4 regions of the Afifella sp. H1R genome follow, and region 3 is predicted to be linked to each of the others. Evidence: riboswitches for the same ligand, from Rfam matches in the RefSeq annotation. Region 3 holds a riboswitch; each other region holds the start of a gene.
What was found. A riboswitch is a leader RNA that binds a small molecule or an ion and turns the genes downstream of it on or off. The one in region 3 is predicted to bind cobalamin.
Positions count from the first base shown of each region.

Region 1 (4,175 bases), 860 kb from region 3:
GCGCCGTCAGCGTCATCGCGCCCCTCCGCGACCGCGCACCAGGATCAGCGCGAATGCCGGCGCACCGACGAGCGCCGTCACGACACCGATCGGCAGAACCTGGCCCGGAATGATGATTCGCGACACGATGTCGGCGAAGATGAGAAAAACGGCGCCGGTGATCGCCGTCATCGGGATGAGCCGGCCATGGCGCGGACCGACCAGAAGCCTTGCCGCATGCGGGACAACCAGTCCGACGAAGCCGATTGCACCCACGATGCTGACCATAACGGCCGTCACCAGAGCGGCCGCCCCGATCAGGATCGCCTGTGTCTTCAATACGTTGATGCCCAGAGAGGCAGCCGCATCCGATCCGAAGGCGAACGCATCGAGCGCCCGCGCATGGACCGTAATGATGACAAACACCAGGAGCGCGACGGGTGCGGCGAGCCATACATCAGGCCAGCGCACACCGGACAGATTTCCGAGCAGCCAGAAGATGATGCCGCGCGCCTGTTCGGCATTGGCCGAGTGCGCGATGATCAGCGACGTGAGCGCATTGAAAAGCTGGGCCCCGGCCACGCCGGCAAGGATCACTTGACCGGTCGATGTTCCCGCAAAGCCACCGGCGGCCCGCGCCAGAGCGATGACGAGCGCGAACGCCACGAGGGCGCCGACGAAAGCGCCGGCCGAGAGCGACACGAGACCACCGCCGATGCCGGCGATGGTGACAGCCACGGCTCCGGTCGATGCACCGGCAGAGATCCCTAAAATGTAAGGGTCAGCGAGCACATTGCGCAGCAGCGTCTGAAGCACCAGCCCCGAGACGGCCAGGCCTGCGCCACAGGAGGCCGCGACGATTGCCCGGCTGAAGCGGTAATTCCAGACGATGCCCTGATCGATCGGATCGACAGGATAGCTTCCCCCGAACACCTTCATGGCAAGCACCTGCCCGACCGTTTCCAGCGGGATTCGCGTCTCTCCGATCGCGGCCCCGAGGATCAGAGCGGCCCCCAGAATTGCGAGTTTCGACGACAACGATGTCAGAAGACCCGGCCAGCGGCCGGGTCGTTGAGTGGCCATAATCGGGCTCTGCTATTTCAGCTTGGGAAGTTCATCGGCGAGCATCTCGAGTGCCGAGATGTTGCGGATGGAGGGATCCATGGAATGGGCGTCCATAACGAGAATCCGCCCCGCCTTGACGGCTTCCATTTCCTTGGCGACCGGATCCGTCTTGAGGAATTCGAGCTTCTTTTCGACGTCGTCGGCAGGAAAGCGGCGGCGGGTCATCTTGGCGACGACGATGATGTCGGGATTGGCCTTGGCGATCGTCTCCCAGCCAACGGTCGGCCATTCCTCGTCGCTTTCCACGACGTTGCGGACGCCGAGCTTTTCCATCATCCAGCCCGGAACGCCCTTGCGCCCGGCGACGTAGGGATCGACGTCCATTTCGGCAGACGAAAACCAGAAGACCGCGGAAACGTCGCCCGCCTTCGCTTCTTTCGCTTTCTCCACCGCAGCGGCTTCGCGCTCCGAAAGATCGCTGATGAGCGCCTCACCCTCCGCCTTGACGTCGTGGATCTCCGCAAGTTCGCGGATCGCACGATACAGGGCGTCGGTGCTGTACATCTCGAGCCTGGTGCCATCGACGCCAGCGGAATTGTCTTTCACGCAATCGGTCGGAAGGATGTAGGTCGGGATGCCGACGTCATGGAACTGCTCGCGGGTCCCGACGATGCCCTGCGGTCCGATATGCCACTCATAGGAAACCGCAACGAGGCCCGGCTTCTTGGCGACGACGCTTTCAAAGCTCGGATCGTTGTCGGCGAGCCGCTCGATGCCGCTGTTGAGTTCGGCAAACTCCGGCAACACATCGCTGAACCAGACTGAGGTCCCGACGACCTTGTCGCCGAGGCCGAGCGAGTAGAGAATCTCAGTCGCAGACTGGCCGACCGTGACATCGCGCTCAGGCGCGGCCTCGAACGTGATGGTTTGTCCGCAATTGTCGATGCTCAGCGGGTAGCTGGTTTCGTTCGCATGCGCGGCGTCGATGAGCGAAAGACTGGCCAGTGCTGCAAGGCCGATCGCGACGTTTCGGTGCATTGTGTCTGCTATCCTGGTTCCGAGAGAGAACCGCGGGGGCAGGCGGAATGGATTGCCCGAAAAGAGACTCGCGCATTGTCGTCGACGACAAGATTGTCATCTCGATCCTTCCCCCGACATCCCCGCCGGGTCTGGTTGCATGATGATGGCAGGTCTCTTGACTTGCGGGTCTCTGCTTCCCCGAGCCTTCCCAGGCGCTAGACGGTGTCCGTCGCACGCCCAGTGGCATTGTTCGGGGTCGCTCTCCGCTCACAATTGCGGGGGCAGTCACGGATTTGGCGCCTACTGGCTACACCGCACCGTATTCCCTTTTCACCCAGCGAAGTCTTCGTTTCGCTGGAAACCATCGACTGAGATAAAGGCTGGATGGTGTCGGAGTGTCAAGCCGGATGCGCGCCACATTCTGTCCCGGTTGCGCAGGCTCAAACAAGCAAGCGCGCCACGCCCGCGATCTTTCAGACACGCATACGTCGGACTTCGGTCATGTGGAGCCAGACGCACCGCGTTCGCGGCCCCGTCCGATTCGCTTATGCTTGGCTGAGCAGCCTGCGAAGCTCGATTTTGAGCACCTTGCCGTAATTGTTCTTCGGAAGCTCATTCAGAAAGACGTAGTCCTTCGGGCGCTTGAAGCGGGCGATTTCCTCGCGGCAGAGCGCATCGAGTTCTTCGACATTCGGCGCGTTCTCCGGTGCGACGACGAACGCGACGACGTCCTCACCCCATTCGGGGCTCGGCCGGCCGACGACAGACACCTCCTGAACGGCGGGATGCCGCAAGAGCACCTCTTCGACCTCGCGCGGATAGATGTTGGTGCCGCCGGAGATGATGACGTCTTTGGAGCGATCCATCAGCGTCAGGAAACCGTCCTCGTCCATCGCACCGACATCACCGGTCCAGAGCCAGCCGTCGCGCAGAGATTCCGCGCTCGCCTTCTCGTTTTGCCAGTAGCCGGCCATGACGCTCGGACCGCGAACCAAAATCTCGCCGCTCTCGCCCGGGGCGAGCGTATGACCGTCGCCGTCCGCCACCCGCACATCGACGCAGGATTGCGCGGTGCCGACGGAGCCGAGGCGTTCCTTCCAGCGCGGGTGGGTCCTGTCGGCCACGAGATCGCGAGAGAGAGCCGTGATCGTCATCGGGCTTTCGCCCTGGCCGTAGATCTGCACGAAGCGCGGCCCGAAGAGCGAAACCGCCTCTTCGATATCGGCGACATACATCGGCCCGCCTCCATAGACGATGGTCCGGATCCCCTCGCCGTCATAGCCGGTCGTCTTCGCGTGCTGGACGAGGCGGCGGACCATGGTCGGCGCGGCGAAGAAGGACAGACCGCCGAGCGAGCGGGCAAGCGAAACGATCTCCGCCGCATCAAATCCACCTGATTTTGGAACGACATGGCGGGCACCGCGGAGAACGTGCATGAAGTTGTAGAGCCCCGCCCCATGCGACATCGGCGCGGCATAGAGCGCGGCATCCTCGGTGTGCACCTCGTCGACATCGACAAAATAGGCAAAGCTCATCGCCTGCAGATTGGCGACCGAGAGCATGACGCCTTTCGGATTGCCGGTCGTTCCGGAGGTGTAGAAAAGCCAGGCGAGCACATCCGACGACATCGCATGTGGCGCGGCAAGCGGTTCGGCGGCAAGAAGCTCCTGGTACGCCTTGCCCGGCGCGGTGATCAGACGCACGCCCTCATCGAGCCGCTGCGCCAGCACCTCGTCTCCCTCGGAGATGAAGACGAGACCCGCTCCTGAATCCTTGACGATGTAGGCCGCCTCGCGCGGATGGAGCTTGTGGTTGATCGGCACGGCGGCCGCGCCGACCCACCAGATCCCATACATGATCTCCAGATACTCGGTCGAATTGGCCATGAAGATCGCGACCCGGTCTCCCGGTGAAACGCCATGCACCTCTTTGAGCGCGCGCCCGAGCCGTGCGGCCCGTTCGGCAAACTCTCCGTAGGTCGCCACAAGTTCATCACCACGCAAAAGCGCCGGTGCTTCGGGCATGCGCCGCGCCGTGCGAAGAAGCCAGTCCGCGAGGTTCATGGGTCAGACCTCCAAAGGCTCGAGGATCGAAACGTAGCTTGCGACGGC
Region 1 is NZ_JAKEDY010000001.1:1,036,707-1,040,881, forward strand. It holds gene L0F51_RS04900 (ABC transporter ATP-binding protein) at 1-16, opposite strand, end outside; gene L0F51_RS04905 (iron ABC transporter permease) at 13-1,062, opposite strand; gene L0F51_RS04910 (ABC transporter substrate-binding protein) at 1,075-2,082, opposite strand; cobalamin riboswitch at 2,212-2,445, opposite strand; gene L0F51_RS04915 (class I adenylate-forming enzyme family protein) at 2,610-4,127, opposite strand; gene L0F51_RS04920 (thiolase domain-containing protein) at 4,131-4,175, opposite strand, start outside.
Region 1: linked by a shared signal. The riboswitch ahead of L0F51_RS04910 (ABC transporter substrate-binding protein) and the one ahead of L0F51_RS00905 (PocR ligand-binding domain-containing protein) in region 3 are both predicted to bind cobalamin.

Region 2 (4,175 bases), 2.0 Mb from region 3:
AAGATGCCGCGTGAGCGCCAGACGGTTCTTCTCTCGGCGACGATGCCGCCGGCGATCCGCAAGCTCGCGGGCGATTTTCTTCATCAGCCGGCGGAAATCTCCGTCGCCCCGGTGTCGCGCCCGATCGAGCAGATCGCACAAAGCGTCATCAACGTGGCGAGTGCCGGCAAGCGCGACATGCTCGTCGATCTTCTCGGCACGGCCGATATGGAGCGGGCGATCGTCTTCACGCGCACCAAGCGCGGGGCCGACCGCGTCAGCCAGCATCTCGACAAGGCTGGCCTGCGCTCGGCTGCGATTCACGGCAATAAGAGCCAGAATCAGCGCGAAAAGGCACTCGGTGCCTTCCGCAACGGCCGTGTGTCCGTTCTGGTCGCGACCGATATCGCGGCGCGCGGCATCGACATCGACGACGTCTCGCATGTCGTCAACTTCGAGCTGCCGAACGTGCCGGAGGCCTATGTGCACCGCATCGGGCGGACCGCGCGCGCCGGCAAGAGCGGCATCGCGATCTCGCTGTGCGATCATTCCGAGCGGGGTCTTCTGCGCGACATCGAAAAGCTGATCGGCAAGAGGATCGATGCGCATGGTGCGGCCCCGCGGCGCGAGGCAGTCGCGACCCAGGCCGGGGCCGAGGTGGTCGGCGAAACCGATGAGGCGCCGTCTGCAGGCGTGCGCCAGCAGGCGGGCGAGCGGCGCGACGAAAGATCACGCCAGCCCGGCAAGCGCACTTCACCCTCACGCAACCGCCGGCGCTCGGGCAACAAACCCGCGGCCTTCGAAGCTCGCTCCGAGGGGCGCAACGAAGGGCGGAGCGACGGGCGGAATGAAGGCCGCAACGGCGATGCCCCGAAAGGCGGACGCAACCGCAGGCCGGAAGGTGCCGAAGGAGGCCGTTCGGCCAAGCGGGCCGAGGGCGGCGCGCCCAAGAGCCGCAAAAGTGGCGCGGATGGCCGGCGTGACGGGCCCCGCCGCGACGGCGGCCGCGGCAACGAGGGCGCCCAGGCCGGTCTGGAACGGATGCTGCGCAAGAGCGGCAAACCAAAAACCGGGGCCGGCGACAAGCAGGTCGCCGCGCGCTGAACGCCTGAACACGTTTGATTTTGAGAGGGCCGGCCGCCATGTGCGGTCGGCCTTTTTTGTGCCGTTGCACGCCCTTCGGCGTCGTCCGTTGCCGGCAAAGGAAAGTCGTGCCGGGCATAGCTGCTCAACGTGCACGGCATTGACAATTATGGCCATTCGCCGGCAGATGGGGCGTCAACGGTTTCCGGACGCAAAGCGACCGGATTAAAAGGGAACACGGTGAGGCGTACCCAGCAGGGACCGAAACCGTGGCTGCCCCCGCAACTGTGAGCGGCGAGCAGGGCTTCAACATGTCACTGGCGCATATGCGCTGGGAAGACGAAGCCACGCTGTGACCCGCAAGCCAGGAGACCTGCCGCTGACGCGCGACGCCGGGCCACCGGTGCCGCACCGCAACGGACGCCGGGGTGAGCGTCTGGCGGTGGAACGGCGCCAGGAATCCCATTTGCGCCCAATCCACGCCAAAACCCCGATCGTCCTTTCCGCATCACTGTCGCGGTTCGTCCGCCACAGTCATTGGAGAGACGATACGAATGAAACTTCGTAAGTTTGCCTGTGCCGCCCTCACATCGGCGGCGTTCCTTCTTCCCGCCGCAGCCGAAGCGCATTTTCAGCTGATCTATACGCCCGAGGTGAACCTCGCCGAGCCGGGCGACGTGCCGCTGAAGCTGATCTTCTGGCACCCCTTCGAGAACGGCCATGTCATGGATATGGGCGCGCCGGAAGAGTTCTACGCCGTCTTCCGCGGCAAGAAGATCGATCTCAAGGACAGCCTCAAGCCGATCTCCTTCGAGGGGCTCGAAAACAGCGCGCAAGCCTTCGATGCCACGCTGCCGGCCAAGCGCGCCGGCGATTACACGCTCGTCGTCGTGCCTCAGCCCTATTACGAGGAGAGCGAGGACATCTACATCCAGCAGATCGCCAAGGCCTATCTGAACCGGGCGCAATTGCCGACCGACTGGGCCGAGCCCAAAGAGCTTGCGACGGAAATCGTGCCGCTCGATCGCCCGACCAACATTCTGGCCGGCTCCACCTTCACGGGGCGCGTCCTGTCGGAAGGCAAGCCGGTCGCAGGCGCCGAGATCGAAGTCGAATACATGGCGGCCGAGCCCTCCATGGACGAGAACAAGCCCACCGAACCCAAAGCCTCGCCGATGCCGGGCGGTGCCGTCGTCGCGATGAGCGACGAGAACGGCTACTTCACCTTCGGCGTCCCGAAAGCCGGGTTCTGGGGCTTTGCCGCGCTCGGTACGGGTCCGAAGACGGAGTTCGAGGGCAAAGAGCTCTCGCAGGACGCCGTCATCTGGGTGCGCGCCTACGACGTCGAGTGACGGCAGGAGGGATCGATGCATATTGTCGACGGAGCTCTCGCCAATGACGTCGTCATCGGGGGAGCGGTGCTCGCGGCCGGGGGCATCGCGCTCGGCCTCAAATCGCTGACGGCGGAAAAAATGCCGGCCGCCGGGGTGTTGAGCGCGACGTTCTTCGTCGCCTCGCTCATCCATGTTCCGATCGGTCCCTCCAGCGTCCATCTCATCATGAACGGTCTGGCCGGGCTGGTGCTCGGCTGGGCCGCCTTTCCGGCGCTGTTCGTCGGGCTTCTTCTGCAAGCGGTGTTCTTCGGCTTCGGAGGGCTCACCGTGCTCGGGGTGAATACGCTCAACATCGCGCTGCCGGCGGTGATCGTCTATTATCTGTGCCGGCGGGGGATCGCCTCCAATTCGCTGACGGTCGCCGCGATTTCAGGCGCCATCGGCGGGGGGCTCGCGATCGCGCTGACGACGGCGTTCGTCGCGATCGCTCTGGCGCTGTCCGGCGACGAATTCATCCCGGCCGCCAAGCTCGTCTTCTTCGCCCATATCCCGATCATGATCATCGAAGCGCTGGTGACGGGGGCGGCCGTGGTTCTCGCCCGCCGCGTCAAGCCGGAGCTCTTCGCCACTTTCAATCGGTCCGCTGCCGAGGAGGTCGCGCTATGAGAAAGCTCTGCGCAGCCCTCGTTTTTCTGGCTCTTCTGCCCGCATCGCAGGCTCTCGCTCACAAGGTCATCGCGTCGGTCTATGCGTCCGGCGATGTCGTGGAAGGCGAGGTCGGCTTTTCCAATGGCGACATGGCGAGCGATGCGACGGTCGAGGTGTTCGACGACAACGGCAACAAGCTCGGCGAGGCGGTAACCGACGAGACCGGAGCCTTCACCTACAAGCCCGAAAAGGCGGTGCCGCTCGTCTTCAAGGCCAATCTCGGCGCGGGCCATGTGGCGCAGGTGCGGATGTCGGCCGAGGAGCTGCCGGAGATCGGCGGTGCGGAGGCCTCATCGCCGGCGCTGGTCGCTGCCGAAGCTGCGGCCGGTGCCGCCGAGCCGGCGTCTTCCGGCGACGAGACTGGGGGAGCGACCGCCCAAAACTCCGGCGTCGACCTCGCCGCGCTTCTTGAAGCACAGCACGAGATGATCACCGAAGCGGTGCAGAAACAGGTGATCCCGCTCCGGCGCGATATCGACGCCTATAAGGAGAAGCACGACATGCAGAGCATCCTCGGCGGGATCGGCTATATCTTCGGCATCTTCGGCGTCGCGTTCTATATCGCGGCCCGGCGCAAGATGACGGCGGCCTGACGATGAGCCACGTTCTCTCAGCCGGACGGCGTGCGCTCACCGATACGGGCGAGGCCAAGGGTACGCTGATCGATGGCATCGACGTGCGCACCCGCATCGTCGTTGCTGTCGCCTTCGCCATCGTGATGGTGAGCCTGCAGGATCTCGCGGTTTTGGCGACCGGGCTTCTGGCGGCGTTCTTCCTGATGCTGTCGGCGCGGCTGCCGGTCGCGCGGACGCTCAAACGCATGGCGATGATGGACAGCTTCATCATCTTCCTGATCGCCATGCTGCCCTTCACCGTGCCGGGCGATGCGATGTTCACCGTCTTCGGCTTTGCGGCGAGCTGGCAGGGGCTGCGGCAGGCGGCGGAGATCGCGCTGACGGCGAACGCCGTCATCCTCGCCTTGATGGCGCTCGTCGGCTCCACCGAGCCGGTGACGCTCGGCCATGCGCTGCGGCGTTTGATGGTGCCGGAAAAGCTCATCTACCTGCTGAT
Region 2 is NZ_JAKEDY010000001.1:2,210,133-2,214,307, reverse strand. It holds gene L0F51_RS10515 (DEAD/DEAH box helicase) at 1-1,083, shown strand, start outside; cobalamin riboswitch at 1,245-1,458, shown strand; gene L0F51_RS10510 (DUF4198 domain-containing protein) at 1,617-2,414, shown strand; gene cbiM (cobalt transporter CbiM) at 2,430-3,062, shown strand; gene L0F51_RS10500 (cobalt ABC transporter permease) at 3,059-3,697, shown strand; gene cbiQ (cobalt ECF transporter T component CbiQ) at 3,700-4,175, shown strand, end outside.
Region 2: linked by a shared signal. The riboswitch ahead of L0F51_RS10510 (DUF4198 domain-containing protein) and the one ahead of L0F51_RS00905 (PocR ligand-binding domain-containing protein) in region 3 are both predicted to bind cobalamin.

Region 3 (4,175 bases):
CCGATCCCGCCACCGGCCTGCCGCTCGACGGTACCGGAAATGTTCCGCTTCTTAAGGGCGGCTCGCTTGCGGCTGAGCTCGCCAGACGTCTGAACGTGCCCGCGGCAACGGACAACGACGCGATCTCTGCCACGCTCGGCGAATTGGAGTTCGGTGTCGGCAGGCGCGTTTCGAGCTTTGCCCTCATCACGGTGGGCACCGGTATTGGCGGCGCCCTCGTCATCGATCGGCGTATCGTGCGCGGCCGTGATGGCAAGCCACCGGAATTCGGTGCCATGGTTTTGGAGCCGGGTCATCCGTATGAACGCTATGGTCTTCACGGTACGTTTGAGGATCTCGCCGGTGGCAAGGCCGTCATCGCCGCCTATGCCGCGGAGACCGGAGAAGCGGCCGAAGATCTCAACATGAGCCTTTTACGCGAACGCGCTCTGGCCGGTGATGCACGAGCCGACGCGGCGTTCGAGACGATGGGGCGCTACATCGCCCAGGCATTCGGGACGATGATCAACCTCACCGCCATCGAGCTTTGCGTCGTCGGCGGGGGCATCTCGCTCGCCGGAGGCTTTCTGCTGGACCGTATCCGTCGCCACCTTCGGGCAAACACCTGGCCGTATCTGTTTGATGATGCCCGGATCTTGGCGACCGAGCATGGTAACGATTCCGGCCTCATCGGAGCTGCGGCCATGGTGCGCCGCCGTCTCAATCCTGTGGCGGGCGAAAACGTCCCCGTCATCAAACCATCGGCATTCGGTTGAACGAGGTGACCGCCATGGCCCGAGAGCTGCAAGTTGAACTTCGAGGCGTGCGTAAGAAGTTCGGGGCCGCGGAGGTGATCCGCGGTGTCGACCTTGGTGTCGAGCCCGGAGAATTCGTCGTTTTCGTCGGACCGTCTGGATGCGGGAAGTCGACGCTCCTGCGCTTGATTGCAGGGCTGGAGGAGATCACCTCCGGCGACCTTTTGATCGAGGGGCGTTCGGTGAAGGATTTGTCGCCTGCCAAGCGCGGCATCTCGATGGTGTTCCAGTCCTACGCGCTCTATCCGCATCTGACCGTGGAAGAGAATATGGGCTTCGGCCTGAAGCAGGCGAAGGTCGAGAAGTCGGAGATCAAGCGGCAGGTCACGGAAGCGGCGGAAATGTTGCGCCTGTCGGAGCTTCTTCAGCGCAAGCCGCGGCAATTGTCCGGCGGACAACGCCAGCGTGTCGCCATCGGTCGTGCGATCGTGCGTGATCCGAAGGTCTTCCTGTTCGACGAGCCGTTGTCCAACCTCGACGCCGCTCTGCGCGCCCAGATGCGCATCGAGATCGCGCGTCTGCATCGCGACATGGACGCCACGATGATCTACGTCACACACGATCAGACCGAGGCGATGACGCTGGCCGACCGCATCGTGGTGTTGAACGAGGGGCGCATCGAGCAGGTGGGCACGCCGCTCGAACTCTATGGCAAGCCGAAGACCCGTTTCGTGGCGAGCTTCATCGGCAGCCCGCAGATGAACTTCCTGCCGGTGCGCGTCGCCGGAGCGGCGGAGGGAGGTCCTCGCCTCAAGCTCCCGAACGGGGTCGAAATGGCTTTTCCGGAAGCGCCGGCGGCAGCGATCGATCGGGAGGATGTCGTGCTCGGCATCCGCCCGCATGAGATCAAGTTCAGCCGCGAGAAAACCGAAGGTATTGCGGCCGAGATCGTCGTCGTCGAGACTTTCGGCAACCACACGCTTCTCTATGCCAATATCGGCGAGGATGATCTCGTGACCGTCGAGACGGCTGGGATCAGCGATGTGACGACGGGCGAGCGCGTTTGGCTGAGTTTCGATCCCGCCCATTGCCATTTCTTCGACAGGGATGGTCAGGCTCTATAGTTCGGGCCGAGGCTTTGACGGCATCGGCCACCCCCGTGCTCGAAGGGGTGGCCCGGAGGAGGCGACCCCGAGGAGGTTGCTGGACGGCACACGGGCAGTCCGCCTCTGTTGCAGAAATCCTGTACTGAAAGGCGCTATACGTCCCGCGGCGTGGTGCCGCTGAGGCCAGGCGAAGAGGGTGTCGAGGCCCGGCAACGTGCGGCATTATGGCCGGATCGGGGCGCGAGCGCCTGTAGAAATCGTCATACATCGAAGTATTATTCTCCAATTCCGATGTAAATATTACGAATATTGGAGCTTCGAGTGGCCGTTTTATGGCAGATAGCAACCTGCACGCGCTAAAAATAAACCGAAAATAGAATTTTCTCCTATTGCCGGTGGGTAACGAAAGCGTTAGCGGCCCTGCCGACTTGACATAAGCCGCCGTTGGCGCCAGTAAAAGCCTGTTACCGGTTTCCGAGCGTGAGAGCGCGAGGATGAAAAGGGAATACGGTGAGGCGTACCCAAAAGGGTCCGAAACCGTAGCTGCCCCCGCAACTGTGAGCGGAGAGCAGGGCTGGGAGTGCCACTGGCGCGTGAGCGCTGGGAAGGTAGCCCTTGCTTGGTGCCGCGAGCCAGGAGACCTGCCGGTGATGTGCGTCGGGCTGTGTGGGCTGTCGGCGTACAACGAGGGATGTCGGGGTCTGCATCCAGCGACGAAAATCACGGCGGGCAGCGCTTGCGCTTGCTTGTCATCTTTCGGCGTTGGGCGGGTCGGTCATCCTGATGGAAGAGCATTTCCCAACTCATAAGTGGCGGATCCAGGACTTCGTCGACGTCCCGACGTTGCAGCGGATCCAGGATACTTTTGCCAAGGCCATGGATATGGCCGCGGTGACGGTTGATCGCGACGGGGTGCCCGTCACCAAAGCGAGCAATTTCCAGCCTGTGTGTCGTTTGATGCGCTCCACCCCCGAAGGGTTGCGGCGTTGTCATGCATGCGATGCCTGCGGGGGGCTCGCCGCCTACCGCTCAGGCCGGCCGGCGACTTATGTCTGCCATGCCGGGCTCGTCGACGTCGCCGCGCCGATCATCATCGAGGATGAATATCTCGGCTGCCTCTTGTGCGGCCAGGTGATGCTCGAAGACGAGCGCGAGCGCACGATCAGCAACGTGCTCGACCGAAACCATTCTCTCGGCATTGCTCCGGCAGAGCTTGAGGAAGCCGTCTATGCCATGCCGGCGGCCGATCGAGATCGCCTCGATTCCGCCGTGGAGATGCTGATGCTGGCGGCGAGCCACATCATCGAGATTGGCAAGACGAACCTGATCCAGGCGCGTCTCCTCAAAGAGGTGAAAGCCAAAGCCGCCACGGAAAAGGCGCTGCAGGATGCCCAGTTGCGGGCGTTGCAGGCGCGCGTCAATCCGCATTTTCTGTTCAATTCTTTGACGCTCATTGGCTACACGGCCTTCGAGGAGAAGGCGGTGAAGACCGAGGAAGTCGCTTACATGCTGAGCGACATCCTCCGCTACAGCCTGCGCAATCTCGCCACTTCGGTGCCGCTCAGCGAAGAATTCGACATGATCGAACGCTGCTTGCGCCTCCACCAGCTTCGCTTCGGCGACCACCTGAGCATCGAAGTCGATCTCGACGAAAGCCTGCGCAATTGGCCGGTCCCGTGCATGGTTCTGCAGCCGCTTGCCGAGAATGCCATCGTGCACGGGGTGGAAGCGCTCTCGCGGCCGGTTCGCGTGCGCGTCTCGGCGCGGAGGGTGGACGATCGCGGCTTGATCGAGGTCTATGACAACGGCGCGGGGATGAGCGAGGCTCAGGTCGCCGCGCTCAACAACGATCGTTGTGTCCTGCAGCAGGCGGAGCGCAGCCGCGCGGCTCTCGGACTGCAAAGTGTTATCACCCGGCTCGACAGCGAGTACGGCAACGACTTCGATCTCAAAGTAACAAGCAGATTGAATGAGGGAACCCGAATTGAGCTTTCCTGGCCACTCGGCGACTATGCGCAGCTTGAAAATGCTTGAGCTCGCACGCACTGAGCGTTTTGCGTCCATGTTTCAAGGCGCTTTTCAGCAGGAGTCCTCGGTTCGGCCCGGCCTTCTGGTGGCCGACGACACGCCCATCATTCGCTCGACGGTCAGCCGCGTCGTGGCGGCTGAGGCGCTCGACTTCGCCAATGTCTGGGAGGCCAAGAACGGCTCCGAGGCGGTGGAGCTGGCGCGGCGCGAGCGGCCAGAACTCATTCTGATCGACATCAAGATGCCCGGCGTGGACGGGTTGGAAGCGGCCGCGATCATCAAGGCCGAGCTGCCGCGCACGCGGCTC
Region 3 is NZ_JAKEDY010000001.1:177,825-181,999, forward strand. It holds gene L0F51_RS00895 (ROK family protein) at 1-755, shown strand, start outside; gene L0F51_RS00900 (ABC transporter ATP-binding protein) at 770-1,858, shown strand; cobalamin riboswitch at 2,292-2,504, shown strand; gene L0F51_RS00905 (PocR ligand-binding domain-containing protein) at 2,624-3,874, shown strand; gene L0F51_RS00910 (response regulator) at 3,867-4,175, shown strand, end outside.

Region 4 (4,175 bases), on a different contig from region 3:
CTCTTTTACATGCGCATGGCGCTCGCCGCCCATGTCAAGGAATTCGCCGGCGCGCCCTCGCCCGAGATCGTCTGGGCGGGCGACGGCGACGACATCGAAACCCCGCCGAACTTCCGCCCGGTCAGCGTCCGCAAGGTGCGCGACATCACTCCGCATATGCGCCGGATCACCTTTGCGGGCGAGGGCCTCGACCGCTTCGCCGATGACGAGAACCTGCATCTCGGTCTGATCATTCCGCCCGAGGGCGGCGAACTGGTCTGGCCGACAGTCGGCCGCGACGGTCTCCTGAAATGGGATCCGGAGAGGCCGACGCCCGCGCTGCGGCGCTATACGGTGCGAAGCTGCGACCCCGCCGCCGGAACCCTCGACATCGACTTCGTTCTCCATGACGACGCTGGTCCCGGCACGGCATTCGCCTTGCGCGCACAGCCAGGCGTGATGGCGGGTCTTGCCGGCCCGGTCGGAGGCAGCATCGTGCGCGGTCGCGACTGGTATCTCCTCGCCGGCGACGAAACGGCGCTTCCGGCCATCAGCCGATTTCTGGAGATCCTTCCCGCCGACACGCCGGGCCGCGCCTTGATCGAGGTCGCCGGACCTCAGGAGGAGCAGCCGATCGGCAACGGCGCGATCACGGTCGAGTGGATCCACCGCGGCGCGGACAGGCCGGGCCTTCGCCTGTGCGAGGCCGTCCGCGCCGTCGAATTCCCGCCATCTGCCTCTTCGCCTTATGTCTGGGCGGCTTGCGAGTTCAACGCCTTCAAGGCAATCCGCAACCATCTCCGCACCGAGCGCGGACTGAAAAAGCAGGACCACCTCGTCGTCGCCTATTGGCGGCAGGGTGAGCTCGTGGATCAGGCGCCGGAAAACGAGTGACGCTCGCGCCCGCCGCGCCGCATCCGACCAGCGGAATCTCCTTGCTTCAAAAAGCTCTCAGGCGATCGCGACCGGGCGGTGGGTCTCGTCGACGGCGACCATCACGAACGTCCCCTTGCCGCACAGCCGGCGGTTTTCCGACAGGAGCGCCTCGGCGATCATCGTCACCTCGACGGTCATCGAGGAGCGCCCGGTCGCCACGATCGAGGGGTTGAGCTCGATCATCTCGCCGGCGACGACCTGATCCATGAAATCGACGCGTTGCGAGGCGGCCATGACGACGATTTTTCGGCAATGTCGGGTCGCTGCGACGAACGCGGATTTGCCCATCGCGGCAAGGACGTGGCCGCCATAGAGGCTGCCGTAATGGCTCGTCTGATCGGGAAAGACGATCTCGCACGAGCCGCTTTCAGACACCGCCATCTCGGGTTCGTCCGACAGGGGCGGCAGCGCGCCGCCATACCGCTCCAACGTATCGGCGGCCACCATGTTGAAGACGCCCCGCGTCGACAGGCGCCGTTCGCCGGACAGCGGCGCCTCGGCGACGAGATCAACCTCGACACCGAGCGAACGGCGGCCGACACGCACCACCTTTCCCGTCAGCTCGACGATTTCCCCGACATGCGCCGGGACGTGAAAATCGATGCGTTCGCAGGAGGCGGTGACGAAGTCGACATGCGCGTAACGCGAGGCGACGAGGAAGGCGACCTTGTCCATATGCGCAAGGCCGATGCCGCCGAAGAGCGTGCCATGGTGATTGGCGTCGCCGGGAAAGACGAAGTCGATCAGTCGGGTGAAGCCGTTGGCGGGACGCCCCAACGCGTTCTCCGCGCTTGTCTCCGGCGCGTTCATTGTGCGCGCTCCGCCGTTTCAGCACGCAAATGTTCTGCTGCCATGATCATGTCGAGACCTCCCCATCCCAAGCGCTCAAGCTGCTCTGTATCGCCGCCGCAGAAGGCCTGCGAACCTCATCCCAGGGGCGCAGAGCCTGACCACCTTCCCGCCTCAAGCGCACCGCAGCGCACACCGTCAAGGCGAACTTTCTGCCGATCGCCCAGGCGCAACCTCTGAGGCCCAATCTATCCGCCCGACCTTTGGGAAGCCCAACGAAACCCCGCAAAGGCGCCGTGCGCGCGCCGCCTCTGCGGCCTTTTGCCCCCTCTCCCATAGCCATCCATTCTCGCAGGAGGCCGCGCCGCCGGGCGCCATCGGCAGGCTTCATCCGCCGCTGTCAAAAGCGAAAGCGACTTCCAATCAAGCTCATGCGCCTGCGATTCATCTTGACGCGACGGCCGCGATCGTGGTCCGGTCCTTTCGACGGTGCCTCTTTAGAGGCTCAAAAGGGAACGCGGTGCGGGCGATGCTCAAATCCGCGACTGTCCCCGCAACTGTGAGCGGCGAATCGCTCGTCACAATGCCACTGGCCCCGAGGGTACCGGGAAGGCGGCGACGCGATCATGACCCGCAAGTCAGGAGACCTGCCGTCAACCGTGGTCACGCGCGGTCACGTCGGTCGGGGATGTGCCGATGGGATAGACTTCATGAGCCCTTGCGCATGAAGCGTCCTCGATCGCGGTGATGTGCCAACCGGCCGTGCGCCGCCCTTGAGGTCGTCCTGTGTTTTTCTCCCGCCCCTCGCGTGAAGGCGTTCCGCCGCAACGCTTCGTCGCCGTTTGTGCCGGCGTTTTCGTCGCCGCCGGCATGTCTCCGGCCGCCGCGCAGGACGATGACGTCATCGAACTCCCCGAACTCTCCGTCACGGCGAACCTGACGGCGACGCCCCTCACGGAGGTCGGCAGCGCCGTGACCGTCATCACCGGCGAAGAGCTGAAACAGCAGAACATCCACGACGCGACGGAAGCGCTGCGCCAGGTGCCGGGCGTCATCGTCAATGCGGCCGGCCCGCGCGGCCAGTTCACGCAGCTTCGCATCCGCGGCTCTGAAGGCAACCAGACCAAGATTTTCGTCGACGGCATCCCCGTCAACGACCCGGCGCGCGGTTCGGAATTCGATTTCGCGCATCTTCTTGCCGACAACATCGAGCGCATCGAGGTGCTGCGCGGGCCGCAGAGCGCGCTCTATGGCTCCGATGCGATCGGCGGCGTCGTCAACATCATCACCCGGCGCGCCGAACCCGGCACGCATCTGACGGGCCGCCTCGAAGCCGGTTCGCACAAGACGTTGAGCGGCAACGCCACGATCGGGACGGCCGGCACCAACTACGATTTCATCGCCGGCGCATCCGGCGTGCGCACGGATGGAATCTCGGTTGCCGATGAACGCCTCGGCAACAGGGAAGACGACGGCTACGAAAACGGCACCCTCTTCGCCAAGGGCGGCGTCGACGTCACCGACTGGCTCAATCTTTCAGGCGTCGCGCGTTACACGCGCCTGCGCACCGATCTCGATTCGGAAGGGTTTCTGCCCTCCGTCGGCCATACCGGCCCGCTCGATTCCAATCAGGACATGAAGGGCGACCAGCTTTTCACCCGCGCTCAGGCGAAGGTGACGCTCCTCGACGGGCACTGGGAGCAGCTCGCCGGCATCTCCTACACCGATCAGACCCGCGATTATCGCGATCTCGACCCGACCACGGTGACCAGCACTTACGAAGGCGAGCGGCTGCAGTTCGATTACCGCTCGACCTTCATGTTCGATACGCCCGCCATCGCCAATGCCGGGCATACGCTCACCTTTGGGGTCGAGCGGGGTGAAGACAGCGCCGTCTCCGACAGCGCCTGGTCGTCCTTCGATCGCTCCATCACCTCGACGGGCTTCATCGGCCAGTATCAGCTGAGCCTGTTTGAGGACCTGTCGCTGACGGCGGGCCTCCGCCACGACCTGAACGACGTCTTCGAGGATGCCACCACCTACCGGCTGACCGGCGCCTACAATTTCCGCCAGACCGGCACCAAGCTCCACGCCTCCTACGGCACCGGCGTGAAGAACCCGACGCTCTTCGAACTCTACGGCTACACCAACACCTATCGCGGCAATCCGGATCTCGAGCCGGAAGAGGCGAAAGGCTTCGACGTCGGCGTCACGCAGGCCTTCTGGGCAAACCGGGCCTCGCTCGACGTCACCTATTTCAATCAGGAGATCTCCAACCTCATCACCGGCTCGGGCCAGTCCTCGATCAACCAGCCGGGAGAATCCAAGATCGATGGCGTGGAAGTCGCCCTGACGGTCGAGCCGATCGACAATCTGACGGTGACAGGCTCCTACACCTATACGGACGGCGAGGACCCGACCGGCGACGAATTGATCCGCCGGCCGCAGAACGTCGCCAGCCTCGTCGTCAA
Region 4 is NZ_JAKEDY010000002.1:205,630-209,804, forward strand. It holds gene L0F51_RS12620 (siderophore-interacting protein) at 1-873, shown strand, start outside; gene L0F51_RS12625 (acyl-CoA thioesterase) at 931-1,725, opposite strand; cobalamin riboswitch at 2,175-2,374, shown strand; gene L0F51_RS12630 (TonB-dependent receptor domain-containing protein) at 2,491-4,175, shown strand, end outside.
Region 4: linked by a shared signal. The riboswitch ahead of L0F51_RS12630 (TonB-dependent receptor domain-containing protein) and the one ahead of L0F51_RS00905 (PocR ligand-binding domain-containing protein) in region 3 are both predicted to bind cobalamin.